DNA from 3 places in the Microlunatus panaciterrae genome. Region 1 is predicted to be linked to each of the others. Evidence: predicted binding sites of a transcription regulator. Region 1 holds the regulator's gene; each other region holds the start of a gene.
The links. The regulator LexA, encoded in region 1, represses DNA repair genes until DNA is damaged. The targets are predictions, from matches to a motif close to TCGAACANNTGTTCGA.
Positions count from the first base shown of each region.

Region 2: a site for LexA is predicted at 2,105-2,120, ahead of JOE57_RS15605 (DUF6504 family protein). Genes of this name have one in related genera too.
Region 3: a site for LexA is predicted at 1,694-1,709, ahead of ruvC (crossover junction endodeoxyribonuclease RuvC). Genes of this name have one in related genera too.

Region 1 is NZ_JAFBCF010000001.1:3,878,208-3,883,094, reverse strand. It holds gene JOE57_RS17715 (glycoside hydrolase family 127 protein) at 1-449, opposite strand, end outside; gene JOE57_RS17710 (LacI family DNA-binding transcriptional regulator) at 650-1,663, shown strand; gene JOE57_RS17705 (hypothetical protein) at 1,703-2,176, opposite strand; gene lexA (transcriptional repressor LexA) at 2,403-3,203, shown strand; gene sthA (Si-specific NAD(P)(+) transhydrogenase) at 3,289-4,734, opposite strand; gene JOE57_RS17690 (ATP-dependent DNA helicase) at 4,792-4,887, opposite strand, start outside.
Region 2 is NZ_JAFBCF010000001.1:3,417,925-3,422,811, forward strand. It holds gene JOE57_RS15590 (FAD-dependent oxidoreductase) at 1-95, opposite strand, end outside; gene JOE57_RS15595 (PfkB family carbohydrate kinase) at 162-1,145, shown strand; gene JOE57_RS15600 (PIG-L deacetylase family protein) at 1,306-2,040, shown strand; gene JOE57_RS15605 (DUF6504 family protein) at 2,326-2,670, shown strand; gene JOE57_RS15610 (SAV_6107 family HEPN domain-containing protein) at 2,682-3,140, shown strand; gene JOE57_RS15615 (DNA polymerase III subunit alpha) at 3,137-4,887, shown strand, end outside.
Region 3 is NZ_JAFBCF010000001.1:239,678-244,564, reverse strand. It holds gene JOE57_RS19050 (GNAT family N-acetyltransferase) at 1-726, shown strand, start outside; gene JOE57_RS01090 (YebC/PmpR family DNA-binding transcriptional regulator) at 851-1,612, shown strand; gene ruvC (crossover junction endodeoxyribonuclease RuvC) at 1,779-2,345, shown strand; gene ruvA (Holliday junction branch migration protein RuvA) at 2,342-2,947, shown strand; gene ruvB (Holliday junction branch migration DNA helicase RuvB) at 2,951-4,051, shown strand; gene yajC (preprotein translocase subunit YajC) at 4,151-4,702, shown strand; gene secD (protein translocase subunit SecD) at 4,784-4,887, shown strand, end outside.

The DNA of each region.
Region 1 (4,887 bases):
AGGTCGAAGTAGCGGCCACGGTCGGCGTGCCGGAGGGTCACCACCGTGTCGAGGTAGCCGTCCTCGCACTGGGCCGCCGCCACCAGAGCCGTCACCTCACGCTGCATCTGCAGCAGGGCCGGATCCGGGTTGCGGCCGTACTCCCACGCCACCGCCTCCAGCCACTTGTAGACGTCCGAGTCGGCGAAGATGGGCCCGATCGGCTCGCCCTCGCCCTGCCCGGCAGCGATGCGGAAGTTCTGCAGGTTGCCCGCGTCCTCAAGCCGCTCGCGCCCGGACAGGATCGCCTTCGCCGCGTTGGCCTCCTGCCGCGGCGCCCAGAAGCCGCCGGTGATCCGGGCGGTGTCCAGGCCCAGCGGACGCCAGGTGGTCACGGCCTGAGGCCCGGGACGGGCGGGTGCCTGCCCGGAGCTGAGGGTTTCGTTCGGGTTGGCGGCAGCGGTCGACATGGGTGATCTCCCTGGGGATGGCCTGCGGAAAAATAGGAACACGTTTTCTGTGTAGAACCTAGGACCGCACCAGATCGCTGTCAAGCCCCAGAACCCTTGAATGGTGCGGATCCTCAGCCGTCGCGGCTGACCGATCGTGGTTCGTCACAGAGCAGGTAGGATCGGTCCGGAAAGGTGTTTCACTGACGAGGCAGGTGCAGATGGAGATCCAGTCGAGCGCTCGGGTTCCCGCCGGGGTCGTGCGGATCACCGATGTCGCCGCCCTGGCCGGGGTGTCCCCCGGCACCGCATCCAAAGCGCTGAATAACACCGGTCAGTTGCGCGACGCGACCCGCCAGCGGGTATTACAGGCGGCAGAGCAGCTCGGCTTTACTCCGGACAGCCGGGGCCGCGCCCTGTCCTCTGGTCGCAGCTACACCGTCGGCCTGGTCACGACCGACAGCTCGGGCCGGTTCTCGATCCCGATCATGCAGGGCGCTGAGGATGCGCTCAGTGCCGGCGAGATGGCCCTGCTGCTGTGCGACACCCGAGACGACCCACTACGCGAGCAGCACTACATCCGCACCCTGCTCGCCCGCCGGGTGGACGGCATCATCCTGACCGGTCGGAGGACCGAGGCGCGACCGCCGATCAGGGTGCCGGTCCCCACCGTCTATGCCTTCAACCCCTCCACAGACCCCGCTGACGCTTCTGTGGTGGTCGACGATGCCGGCGGGGCGCGCCAGCTCGCCGATCATCTGCTGTCGCTCGGCCGCGAACGGGTGGCGCATGTGACCGGACCCGAGCGGCATCGGAGTGCGGTGGAACGCGCCACCGCTGCGGTCGCGGTGTTGGGTGACCGGTTGGTGGGTCCGCCGCTGTATGGAGAATGGACCGAACGCTGGGGACGGCACGCCGTGGACGTCCTGCTGCGCAGGCACGCGGACGTCGATGCGATCACCTGCGGCAGTGACCAGATCGCCCGCGGGGTGTGCGACCGCCTGCGCGAGCTCGGCCGGGCCGTCCCCACCGACTTGGCAGTAACGGGCTTCGATAACTGGGAGGTCATGGCTCTGGCCAGCCGCCCACCGCTCACCACCATGGATCTGGAGCTGGAGGCTCTGGGGCGTCGAGCGGCCCAGTTGCTGCTCGATGCCATCGCCGGCAACCCTCGCCACGGCCTGCTCGAGCTCCCGCCCAGACTGGTCACCCGCGAGTCGACGCTCGGAGACTGAGCCATCCGGTCGGAGCCAGAGGTCAGCGGTGAAGCCGGCTCAAAGCTCGCCGGATCCCATCGGCGCGACCTGATGGGAGACAGTGGTGGGACGGAAGTTCTCCCCGGTGACCCGCAGCGCGGTGGCACTCACCACCACCAGGGCAGCCATGACCACCATCAGGCCGACCACCAGCACGACGGCGATGCCGCGTTCAGTCAGTCGCACACCCGGCCCGGGTGCGGCGCAGGCGCGCGGGACGGCTCGCCCGAGCGGGTTCAGCTGGGGGGCTGCGACGTTCGTGCGCGGCCTGGCAGACGGCGCCGTGCCGCGGCCGGTCCCTCGCGACGGACGGCCGGGGCGGACCGCTGGGTGCTGGGGCCTGGGCTGCTGGGGCCGGGCGTGCTGGGGCTGGGCGTGCTGGGCCTGGGCATGTGGGCTCTGGCTGGGCACCGAGGCGCGCCGGGTCGCGTCGTCACGGCCTGGCACGGTGACCGGGTGGCTCGCGAGTGCCGGGATCGTCATTGCGCTCATGGTTACTCCTCGGGAAGTGATCGAACGGCTGTTCGAAAAACTGTCTGGCACCTGTCTAACGCATCGGACCGACAATTCCAACGCTATTCGTACACGCGTTCGATGTGTGTCGTCCGATATCGCCAGTCAAGCCGAGGGTGGTGACACTTTTGCAGCGTCGCGGCGGGCAAAGACACGCATCGAACAGGTGTTTGATTTTGTCAGTGCCAGTCTCTAGTTTTGCCTCATGGCAGAACATGACGAGCCCAGCACCGGGCGCCCCACCCCAGCGAAGAAGCGCGGTCGCCCCAGCGCCAAGGATGTCGCCGCCCAGCTCGGCGAGATCGGCAGCAATGTCAGCGCGCTGCCTGATGGCCCCACCGATGCCGATGGCCTGACTCCCCGTCAGCGTCGGATCCTGGAGGTCATTCGGGACGCGGTCGACCAGCGCGGCTATCCGCCGAGCATCCGGGAGATGGGGCAGGCGGTGGGGCTGGCGAGCTCCTCAAGTGTCGCCCACCAGCTGAAGATGTTGGAGAGCAAAGGATTCCTCCGCCGCGACCCCAACCGGCCGCGCGCTCTTGAGGTGCTGCTCCCCGGCGAGTCCGGAACCCGTCCGGCTGCCGGCGTCGAGAGCGGACCCGACCAGACGGGTATCGGCGACGCCTATCCCGAGCCGGTGCACGTCCCGGTGCTCGGCCGGATCGCCGCCGGTGGGCCGATCCTGGCCGAAGAGCGGATCGAGGACGTGTTTGCGCTCCCCCGCCAGCTCGTCGGCGAGGGCACCATGTTCCTGCTCCAGGTGAGCGGTGACTCGATGATTGACGCGGCGATCTGCGACGGTGACTGGGTGGTCGTCCGGCAGCAGCAGACGGCCGACAACGGTGACATCGTGGCCGCCCTGCTGGACACCGAAGCCACCGTCAAGACCTTCAAACGAACGGACGGGCAGGTCTGGCTGATGCCCCACAACCCTGCGTATGACCCGATCGACGGCAACCATGCTTCCATTCTGGGCAAGGTGGTTGCGGTCCTTCGCCGGATCTGATCATGGACCAGGCTCAGCGGCGGGGTGGCATTGAGCAGCAGTCAAGCGGCAAGCTACGTTGATCATCTTCGCTCCATGATCATCGTCACAGAGTGCTTGGCTCGGAGATGATCATCTCGTTGGTGAATCGGGCGACGGCGCGCAGCTTGTTGGCTACGTCGAGAGCCGCCACCTTGTATGCCTCGGACAGTGTCGGGTAGTTCAACACGGTGTCCACCAGGTAGTCGACCGTGCCGCCACACCCCATGATCGCCTGACCGATGTGCACCAGCTCTGTCGCGTTGGTGCCGAAAACGTGCACGCCGAGGATGCTGCGGTTCTCGGAATGCACGATCAGCTTCAACATCCCGTACGAGTCACCAATGATCTGCCCCCGAGCCAGCTCTCGATAGCGCGAGATCCCCACCTCGAAAGGCACCGACTCACCCGTCAGCTCAGCCTCGGTCTTGCCGCAGTAGGAGATCTCAGGAATCGTGTAGATCCCGATCGGCTGCAGTCCGTGCAGTTCGTTGGCGGGCTCCCCGAAGGCGTGCGAGGCCGCTAGCCGGCCCTGGTCCATCGACGTAGCCGCCAGCGCCGGAAAGCCGATCACGTCGCCGACCGCGTAGATGTGCTCCATCGCCGTCCGATAGTTGCTGTCCACCACCAGTCGGCCGCGCGCGTCGGCAGTCAGCCCGGCGAGGTCGAGGTTGAGCTGCGCAGTGTTGCCCTGACGGCCGGCCGAGTACATCACCACTTCGGCGGCGATCTTCTTGCCCGACCCGAGGGTGGTGATGGTCCCTCGCCCAGAGCTCTCGACCGAGGCGACCTCCTCGCCGAAACGAAAGCTCATGGCGTGGTCGCGCAGGTGGAACTTCAGCGACTCGACAATCTCAGGGTCACAGAAGTCCAGCATCTGCGGCCGTTTCTCGACGAGGGTTACCCTGGTTCCGAGAGCGGCGAAGATGGAGGCGTACTCCACCCCGATCACACCGGCGCCGACCACCACCATCGAGTCCGGCACCTTGTCCAGCGCGAGGATCTGGTCCGAGTCAAGAATGCGTACGCCGTCGAACTTGATGTGTTTGGGCCGAGCCGGCGTCGTGCCGGTGGCGATGACCACCTTCTCCGCGGTCAAGGTGCGGTGCTCGAACGTGCTGTCCGACTCGACCGCAAGCGTGTGCGGGTCCAGGAAGGAGGCCATCCCGGGCAGCAGCTCGATGTGGTTGCGAATCAGCTGAGCGCGGATCACCTCGGTCTCCCGTCCGACGACATGCTGCAGCCTGCTCAGCAGGTCCGAGATGGTGATCTCGTCCTTCACCCGATAGCTGGCGCCGTAGATGTCGCGCAACTGCATGCCGGTGAGATAGAGCACGGCCTCACGCAGCGTCTTGGACGGGATCGTTCCGGTGTTGACACAGACCCCACCCACCATGCGCTGGCTGTCGATGACACAGACCTTGTGCCCGAGCTTGGCGGCCATGATGGCCGCCTTCTGACCGCCCGGTCCTGATCCGATCACGGCTAGGTCGAAGTCGTAACTGTGCTCCATAGCCGCAAGAGTGCCAGACAGCCCTTCACGCCGCTAGGGACCGGCGTGACGGTTGAGCTACGTGGCCGCCGGCTCGGACAGCCGCCGGAGAGCTCCGACGGCGACCTCGCGGTCGATCGTCTCCCACATGTCCGGCATCGAAGCCTTCAAGAA
Region 2 (4,887 bases), 460 kb from region 1:
ACCTCGACCCGGTGACCGGCCTTGGCCAGCCGCGCGGCGGCCGCCATCCCGGCCAGGCCGGCACCGATCACCAGCACCCGGCGGTCGTCTCCCATGGGGCGAGCGTAGGGGACCCGAGCGGCGTTCAGCGGCCCGGTCGCAGCGCAGCTAGGCTCTCAGACGTGCATATTGCGGTGACCGGCTCGATTGCCATGGACCATCTGATGACCTTCCCGGGTCGTTTCTCGGAGTCGCTGGTGGTCGAACACCTGGACAAGGTGTCGCTGTCGTTCCTGGTCGAGGAGCTGCAGATCAGGCGCGGCGGCATCGCGCCCAACATCTCGTTCGGGCTGGCCGCGCTGGGGCTCGACCCGCTGCTGGTCGGCTCGGTCGGCGAGGACTTCCGGGAATACCGCGCCTGGCTGGACCGTCACGGCGTACTCACCTGGCCGGTGCACGTCTCGGAGACGGCCCACACTGCCCGGTTCGTCTGCACCACCGACGCCGACCATGCCCAGATCGCCTCGTTCTATACCGGGGCGATGGCCGAGGCCAGGCAGATCGAGCTGACCCCGATAGCGGAGAAGGTCGGTCGGCTGGACCTGGTGGTGATCTCCCCGAACGACCCTGAGGCGATGCAACGGCACACCGAGGAGTGCCGCATCCGCGGGTACGAGTTCGTCGCCGACCCGTCGCAGCAGATGGCCTGGATGAACGGTGACGAGATCAGGCGGCTGATCGAAGGGGCGGCCTATCTGTTCTCCAACGAGTACGAGGACTCGTTGATCAGCCAGAAGACCGGCTGGAGCCACCAGGAGATCCTCGAGCGGGTGGGGGTGCGGGTGATCACCCGCGGCCGGCACGGTGCCACCGTCGAGATCAAGGGCGAGGACCGGGTCGACGTGCCGATCGCACCGGAGACGGCGCGGGTCGACCCCACCGGTGTCGGCGACGCGTTCCGCGCAGGGTTCGTGGCCGGGCTGGCCTGGGGCGTCAGCATGGAGCGGTGTGCGCAGATCGGCTCGCTGCTGTCCAGCTATGTGATCGCCATCGTCGGAACTCAGGAATACCGCTTCAACGGCAGTTTCCTGCCGCGCTTCGCTGCGGCGTTCGGTGACGACGCGGCGGCCGACATCGAGCCACATCTGAAGGGCATCCGGCTCTAGAGATCTGACAGGAATCGACCACTCGATCGCGCGGCGGATCCGGCGGCACGCTCAAGAGTGGCCTGTCAAAGAGGGTGGCGAGGAACGAGTGGTCGATTCCTGTCAGTGGGGAGCGGACTCGGGCAGAGCCGCCCCTGGTGCTGTCCCTTACGCTGAGGTCATGACCGAGTTGCAGCAGCTGGACGAGTCATGGACCACGGCGCTGGCGGTGGTGGCGCACCCGGATGACCTCGAGTTCGGCGCGGCCGCGGCGATCGCCCGCTGGACCGGCCAGGGCAAGTCGATCAACTACTGCATGGTGACCAGTGGGGAGGCCGGGATCGACGGGCTCGACCCGATCGAGGCGAAGGTGGTCCGGGAGGCCGAGCAGGTCGAGTCGGCGCGCATCGTCGGGGTGGACCGGGTGGACTTCCTCGGGTTGCCGGACGGGATCCTGGAGTACGGGGTGGGGTTGCGCCGCGTCATCTGCGAGACGGTGCGCCGGCACCGCCCGGAGATCGTCATCACCGGGAACTTCCGCGACCACTGGGGTGGCCGGTCGCTCAACCAGGCCGACCACATCGCCGTCGGCCGGGCGACTCTGGACGCGGTCCGCGATGCCGGCAACCGGTGGATCTTCCCCGAGCAGGTCGAGCAGGGACTGCAGACCTGGGGCGGGGTCAGGGAGGTCTGGGCGGCCGGTTCGCCGATGGCCGAGCATGCGGTCGACATCACCGCGACCTTCGACGCCGGGGTCGCCTCGCTGAAGGCGCACCGGGCCTACATCGACGGACTGGGCTGGGAGAACTTCGACGCCGGGGAGTTCCTGGAGAGCGGCGCCCGGCAGGCGGGCACCCGGTTCGGAGTTCCGCTGGCGACCACCTTCGAGGTGTTCCGGATGGGTTGGGGCGACTGACATCAGCGGTCCCGGCTGCGGCACTTGACGAACTGTCAGTGACCCGGTGTACCGTAGTTCTTGTTCGAACAGATGTTCGATATCAGGCACTTGGGGAAGGGCCGGATAGCCGACTCGTTCGATCTGCCAGCTCAGTTGCTGGCGATGCACGTGTTCGCGGCACGCGCATGGGCTCGCCTCGGCACGGATGGACTCGACCCCCGTCCGTGCCGGGGTGCCCCAGTCCCTGACTGCTGTCAGGGAGGGGTCGAGAAGTGAGATCTGCTCGGCCTAAGGGAAGAAGACATGCGTTCATACAACGATCCGATCGAGGTCCGGCGGGGTCTGGTCTGCGGACTCGAAGCCCCTGCCCAGTTCCTGTGGCGGAACCGCCTGTGGGTGGTACGCGACGTGCAGAACCGGTGGGTGGAGACGGGCGCCTGGTGGGACGGCCCCTCGGCCCGGGCCCTGCGTGGCACCGACTCCCGGTCCGGTCGCGGCGACGCCGAGGAGGTGGAGGCCGACCTGCTGGCCGAGGAGGAGGTCTGGCGGGTCGTGGCCGCCAACGGCCGGGCCGGGCATCAGGGCGTCTACGAGCTGTCCCACGTCTGGGGCACCGGTCAGTGGCGGCTCCGTACGGTGATGGACTGAGGTTGACGACCGTGGCTGAACCGCATCCGGAGTCCGCTCCGCAACATTCGACCCCGCTCGGCAACCAGCTTCGCGCGGACCTGAACCGGGCCCGGTCGGCACTGATCGAGGCAGAGCTGGCTCGACACCCGAGTGAGAGGTTCCTGGCAGCCCACATGGCCGCCCTCCGCATCGCCGCCGTCGTGCTGGCGCTTCGTGCCACCCGCACCAGCAGGAACAGCGGCCGGCCACGCAACGCCTGGCGGGTGCTGGCGGAGGTGGCTCCTGAGTACGGCGAGTGGGCCGCGTTCTTCGCCGCCACCGAAGGCAAGCGTGACGCCGTCCGGGCCGGTGCGACAGCGATCGTGACCGGTCGCGAGGCGGATGACCTGGTCCGTGACGCCCAGATCTTTCTCGGGCTGGTGGAGCGGCGTCTTGATCATCATCGTGGTCTTGATCATCATCGCGACTCGAGAGCAGGCCGGCCATGACCGACCCGTTCGTCCATCTGCGGGTCGCCTCCGGCTACTCCCTGCGCTACGGCGCATCGCATCCGTCCACCCTGGTGGAACGCGCCGCCGAGTACGACATGGACACCCTGGCCCTGACCGACCGGGACGGCCTCTACGGCGCGGTCCGGTTCGCGAAAGCCTGTCTGCGCACCGGCATAGCTCCGGTGCTCGGTGTCGACCTCGCCGTGCCCTTCCTGTTCGACCGGCTCGCCGGTGGGCGGAGATCAGCCCGAGCGACTTCTCGGACGCCCACCCGTGGCGGTGCGGTCCGCGACCAGCGGCTGCCGCGGGTGGTGGTGCTGGCCACCTCCAAGGCCGGCTGGGCCTCGCTCTGCCGGCTCGTCTCGACCACCCATCTGTCCGGCCACCGGGGGGAACCGGTCAGCAGTCTGGACCTCATCGCCGACCATGCCGCCGACGGTCAGCTGATGATCATGCTCGGGGCCGACTCCGAGCTCGGCGAGGCCGCCTCGGCCAACCAGCCCGGACTGGCCGAGGAGGTGCTGCACCGGTGGCAGGAACGGGTCGACCTCCAGCAGCTGGCGGTCGCGGTCACCCACTACCGCAACCCTGGTGACGGGTTCGGCTCGCTCACCCAGGCCGCCCGGATGCTGGGGCTCGCCGACCGGCAGGGCATCTCGGCAGTGCTGACCAACGCGGTCCGGATGAGCGACCGGCACCTGGCTCCGACGGTGGACGTGCTGGACTCGGCCCGCCGGCTGGTGGCCCTGGACACCCGCAACGTCGACCGGCGCAACGCTGAGGGCTATCTCAAGTCCGGCAAGGAGATGGCCGAGATCGCCGACGAGGTGGCCAGGCAGGCCGGCCGAGGGGAGAACGGTGGCACCCGGCTGCTGGCCCAGACCCGTGCCCTCGCCACCCGATGTGCCCTGGACCCGCGTCGTGACCTCGGTCTGGGGGAGATCCACCTCCCGGAGCTGTCGGTACTGAACCGGTCTGGCCTGGACCGGTCTGGCCTGAACCGGTCTGGCCTGAACCGGTCTGGCCTGAACCGGTCTGGCACGCCCGCCGCCGACGCGTTGGCGATCCTGCGGCAACGTTGCAGTGACGGTGTCGCCCGCCGTTACGGCGCGGCCGGGCCGACCGAGATGGGCCGGATCGAGGCTCGGCTGGCAGCGGAGCTGGAGGTGGTGGCCGGGCTCGGGTTCGCGCCGTACTTCCTCACCGTGGCCGATGTCGTCGGCCTGATCAAGGAGATGGGAGTGCGGTGCGCCGCCCGCGGGTCGGGCGCCGGCAGCCTGGTCAACTACCTGCTCGGCATCTCCGGGGTCGACCCGTTGCGGCACGGACTGGTGATGGAGCGGTTCCTGTCGCCGTTGCGGCGGGCGCTCCCCGATGTCGACATCGACGTCGAGTCCGCCCGCAGGCTGGACGTCTACGAGAAGATCCTGGACACCTTCGGCGGTGAGCGGGTGGCCTGTGTGGCCATGCTGGACACCTACCGGGTGCGGCATGCCGTCCGTGATGTCGGTGCCGCGCTCAGCCTGCCGCCGGGGGAGGTCGACGCGATCGCGAAGGCCTTCCCGCACATCCGGGCCAGGGATGCCCGGTCTGCGCTACGTGACCTGCCGGAGCTGCGTGCTGCCGGGCTGGGGGAGCGTCGGCTCGACCTGCTGTTCAGCCTGGTCGAGTCGCTCGACGGGCTGCCCCGCCACATCGCCCTGCATCCCTGCGGGGTGCTGCTCAGCGACGCGACCCTGCTGGA
Region 3 (4,887 bases), 3.6 Mb from region 1:
CACCCGGGCTGGCGGCGGCAGGGGATCGGCACCGCGTTGCTCCGGTGGCAGCTGGAGCAGGCCCGGAGCTGGTATCGACGGAGCTGGCAGCCGGGACACGGCCCGCTGCGGGTGATGGGGCATGTCGACGAGAAGCAGACCGGACGGCGGGCCCTGTTCGAGTCATTCGGCCTGGAGCCGCTGCGCTGGTACGCCGACATGTCGTTCCTCTTCGACGGCGACCCGCCGACGGCGCCGGTGCCGACCGGGGTCACCATCGTGCCGTTCAGCGACGAGCTGTCCGAGGGCGTCCGCCGGGCCCACAACGAGGCCTTCGCCGACCACTGGGGCTCGCAGCCGGTGGACCGGACCCGGTGGCAGGAGCAGCTGGTGCGCGCCGACGCGCGACCGGAGTGGAGCTGGGTGGCGCTGGACGGTGAGACCGGCGAGGTCACCGGCTATGCGATGAACGCCGCCTACCGACAGGACTGGGACGCCCAGGGCTACTCGGAGGGCTGGACCGACCGTCTCGGGGTCCGCCGGGCCTGGCGTGGCCGGGGGATCGCCAGGGCGCTGCTGTGTGCCTCGATGCGCTCATTCGCCGACGCCGGTCTGGAGGCGGCCGGGCTGGGGGTCGACTCGGACAACCCGACCGGCGCCTTCCAACTGTACGAAAGCCTCGGCTACCGTGCAGGCGAGACGATCGTCATGCACGCGCTGACCGAGAACTACCAACCGGCCGGATAAACTCAGTCTGTTCCGGTCCCGAAGCGCGGCCGGTGAGCGCGCCGCCGAGCAGGTGGTGTGCGCCAGACTCCGTGATCAGGCCAACACCGTAAACAGGGCAGACACCGTACTCAGGAGGGTGAAGATGTCGGGACATTCGAAGTGGGCGACGACCAAGCACAAGAAGGCGGTCGTCGACGCCCGACGAGGGAAGCTGTTCGCGAAGCTGATCAAGAACATCGAGGTGGCCGCCAAGATGGGCGGCGGCGACCCGGCGGGCAACCCCACCCTGTACGACGCCATCCAGAAGGCGAAGAAGAGCTCGGTACCCAACGACAACATCGACCGTGCGGTCAAGCGCGGCTCGGGCGCCGAGGGCGGTGGCGCTGACTACGAGACGCTGATGTACGAGGGCTACGGACCGGCCGGGGTGGCGATGCTGATCGAGTGCCTGACCGACAACCGCAACCGTTCGGCTTCAGACGTGCGGGTGGCCATGACCCGCAACGGCGGCACCATGGCCGATGCCGGCAGCTGCTCGTACATGTTCGCCCGTAAGGGCGTGGTGGTGCTGGCCAAGGAGCAGGACAGCCGGACGCTGACCGAGGACGACCTGCTGGAGGCGGCGCTCGATGCGGGCGCCGAGGAGGTCAACGACCTGGGGGACAGCTTCGAGGTGATCTCCGACCCAGGAGATGTCGTCGGCGTGCGGCAGGCCATCCAGTCCGCCGGCCTGGACTACGACTCGGCCGAGGTGTCGTTCGTGCCCTCTGTCACGGTCGAGGTGGATGGCGAGACCGTCGGCAAGATCTTCCGCCTGATCGAGGCGCTCGAGGACTCCGACGACGTGCAGAACGTCTATGCGAACTTCGACGCCCCGGAGGACGCGCTGGCCGACGCGGGCTGACCGGACCGTACCGGGTCGCCGGCACGCGGTCGGTTCTGCGAGCCTCCACCGCTCGGCCGTCGGGGCACCGTAGGATCGCATCCGAACGTCTGTTCGACCGATCCTCCGCCCGATCCAGCTGTCCAGCTCTGGCGCCTGACGTGCCACCCGACCACGAGGAGCCGTGATGCGCGTACTCGGCATCGACCCCGGCCTGACCCGCTGCGGGCTCGGCGTCGTCGAGGGCGGCATGGGCCGGCCCCCGACGCTGGTGGCGGTCGACGTCGTCCGCACGCCGACCGAGCTGGACGTGGCGCGCCGGCTGGTCCAGATCGAGGCGGCGGTGGAGGAATGGCTGACGACCTACCGACCGGACACCCTGGCGGTGGAGCGGGTGTTCGCCCAGCACAACGTGCAGACGGTGATGGGCACCGCCCAGGCGGCCGGGGTAGCGATGCTCGCTGCGGCCAGGCGGGGGATCCCGGTCGTGCTGCACACCCCGAGCGAGGTGAAGGCGGCCATCACCGGGTCCGGACGGGCAGGCAAGGACCAGGTCGGAGCCATGGTGACCAGGATCCTGCGCCTCGACAGCCCGCCCAGGCCCGCCGACGCGGCCGATGCCCTGGCACTGGCCATCTGCCATGTCTGGCGCGGGTCGGCGAACCACCGCATCAACGACGCACTGCAGGCGGCCGCGGCTCAGTCCAGGCGGCAGCGGCAGGCGTTCGCAGCCCAGGTCAAGGAGAAGAAGTGATCGCGCAACTGTCCGGAACGGTGATCGGGCTCGGGCCGACGTCGGCTGTGATCGAGGTCGGCGGCCTCGGCGTGGTCGCCCTGTGCAGCCCGGGTACCACCGCCGGGCTGAGGATGGGCCAACCGGCCACCCTGCACACCTCGCTGATCGTCCGGGAGGACTCCCTCACCCTGTACGGCTTCGCCGGTGGCGACGAACGGGACTTCTTCGAGCTGCTGCTGACGGCCACCGGCGTCGGGCCCAAGCTGGCCCAGGCCGCGCTGGCCGTGCTGACCCCCGACGAGCTGCGGACCGCGATCAGCACCGAGAACCTGGTGCAGCTGACCAAGGTGCCGGGGATCGGGCGCAAGGGTGCCCAACGGATCGTGATCGAGCTCAAGGACAAGATGAACGCTGTCGGGCTGGCCAGTGTGCCGGCGGCCGGGCCGGCCAGCTCGAACCCGTGGCGGGAACAGGTCAGCCAGGGTCTGCAGGGACTGGGCTGGAGCGCGAAGGACGCCGACGCCGCCTGCGCCGACGTCGAGCATCTGGCCGCCGACGACCCGCCGGCGAGCGTCGCGATGCTGATGCGGGCCGCGCTGCAGCGGTTGGCCAAGAGCTAGCCGATGACCGACCATGATGCAGTGAGCGAGCAGGACCCCCGGTCGACGCACCACCAGTCGGCCGGCTACGAAATCGTCGATCCGCACCCGGACCCGGACGAGGAAGCGGCCGAGTCGGCGCTACGGCCGACCAGCCTGTCGGAGTTCGAAGGCCAGGAGCGCGTCAGCGACCAGCTCGGGCTGGTGCTCGAGGCGGCCAGGCACCGGGGTACGGTGCCGGACCACGTGCTGCTGTCCGGTCCGCCCGGGCTGGGCAAGACGACCCTGGCCATGATCATCGCCGCCGAGATGTCGGCTCCGCTGCGGATCTCCAGCGGGCCCGCCATCCAGCACGCCGGCGACCTGGCCGCCATCCTGTCCGGCCTCACCGAGGGTGAGGTCTTCTTCCTCGATGAGATCCACCGGATGTCACGTCCCGCGGAGGAGATGCTCTATCTCGCTATGGAGGACTTCCGGGTCGACGTGGTGGTCGGCAAGGGGCCGGGCGCGACCGCGATCCCGCTGGAGATCCCGCGCTTTACCCTGGTAGGTGCCACCACCCGGGCCGGGCTGCTGCCCGGACCGCTGCGGGACCGGTTCGGCTTCACCGCTCAGCTGGACTTCTACCACACCGCAGCGCTGGAGCACATCGTGTTCCGGTCGGCGCGGCTGCTCGGCGCCCAACTGCATGCCGAGGGGGCAGCCGAGATCGCCCGCCGTTCCCGGGGCACGCCCCGGATCGCCAACCGGCTGCTCCGCCGGGTCCGCGACTTCGCCCAGGTGCGGGCCGACGGCTTCATCACACCGGCGGTCGCGCAGGCGGCGCTGGAGCTCTACGAGGTGGACGAGCAGGGTCTGGACCGACTGGACCGGGCGGTGCTGCAGGCGATGTGCCACCGGTTCGGGGGCGGGCCGGTTGGGCTGTCCACCTTGGCCATCTCGGTCGGGGAGGAACGCGAGACGGTCGAGGAGGTGGCCGAGCCGTTCCTGGTCCGGGAGGGCTTCCTGATGCGCACCCAGCGCGGCCGGGTGGCGACCGCGGCGGCCTGGCAGCACCTGGGTCTGGCCCCGCCGACCGGTGTGCAGGGTGGCCAGGGCGCGCCCGACCTGTTCGGCGGACTCTAGGATTGTGGGCGGGTGTAGGTAGAGTACGGCGGTCGGCGCTTTTGCCGGACATCAACTGGCGTGGCAGTCTGGTCGCGTCGCAAACGGGACGCTGGAGTTATGGAACAATATTCGACCCTGTTACTGATCGTGGCGATGATCGCCCTCTTCTACTTCCTCATCCTGAGGCCGCAGAAGAAGCGTCAGCAGGCCCAGCAGCGGACCCTGAACTCCCTCACCCCCGGGACGCAGGTGCTTCTGGCCAGCGGAGTCTTCGGCAACATCGTGGAGATCGGTGAGAAGCAGGCGGTCCTCGAGGTGTCGCCGGGTGTGCAGATGACGGTGCTCAAGGCCGCGATCGCCCGGGTGGCGACGGATGCCGACCTGGAACCGCCGCTGGAGGAGACGGAGTTCGAGGAGTCGGAGTTGGACGAGGTCGGCGACGCCGAGCCGATCGGCACCGTTCCCGATGACGCCTCCAGCCTGACCGATCGGCACGACGCCGTCGAGCCGGTCGCCACCGAGCCGGACGGGTCCACGCCGGCGCGCACGGACGCTGCTCCCACCTCGGAGCAGTCCGCGTTCGAGAGCCCCCGTCTCGACCAGCCGGCCGGTGACGAGACGTTCCAGGCCCAGGAACCGCAGCGCCTGCGCGACCCGAACAAGGAATAGCCACCCGTGGCAACGAAGCCTGGCCACCCGGGCCGCACTCTGGTGGCGCTGCTGATCGTGGTCGTCGCGTTGGTCGGTCTGATGGCGTTCACCAAGTCCTGGACCCCCAAGTTGGGCCTCGACCTGCGGGGCGGAACCACCATCACCCTCACCGCCTCGAACACCAGCGGTGCCGGTGATGTCGA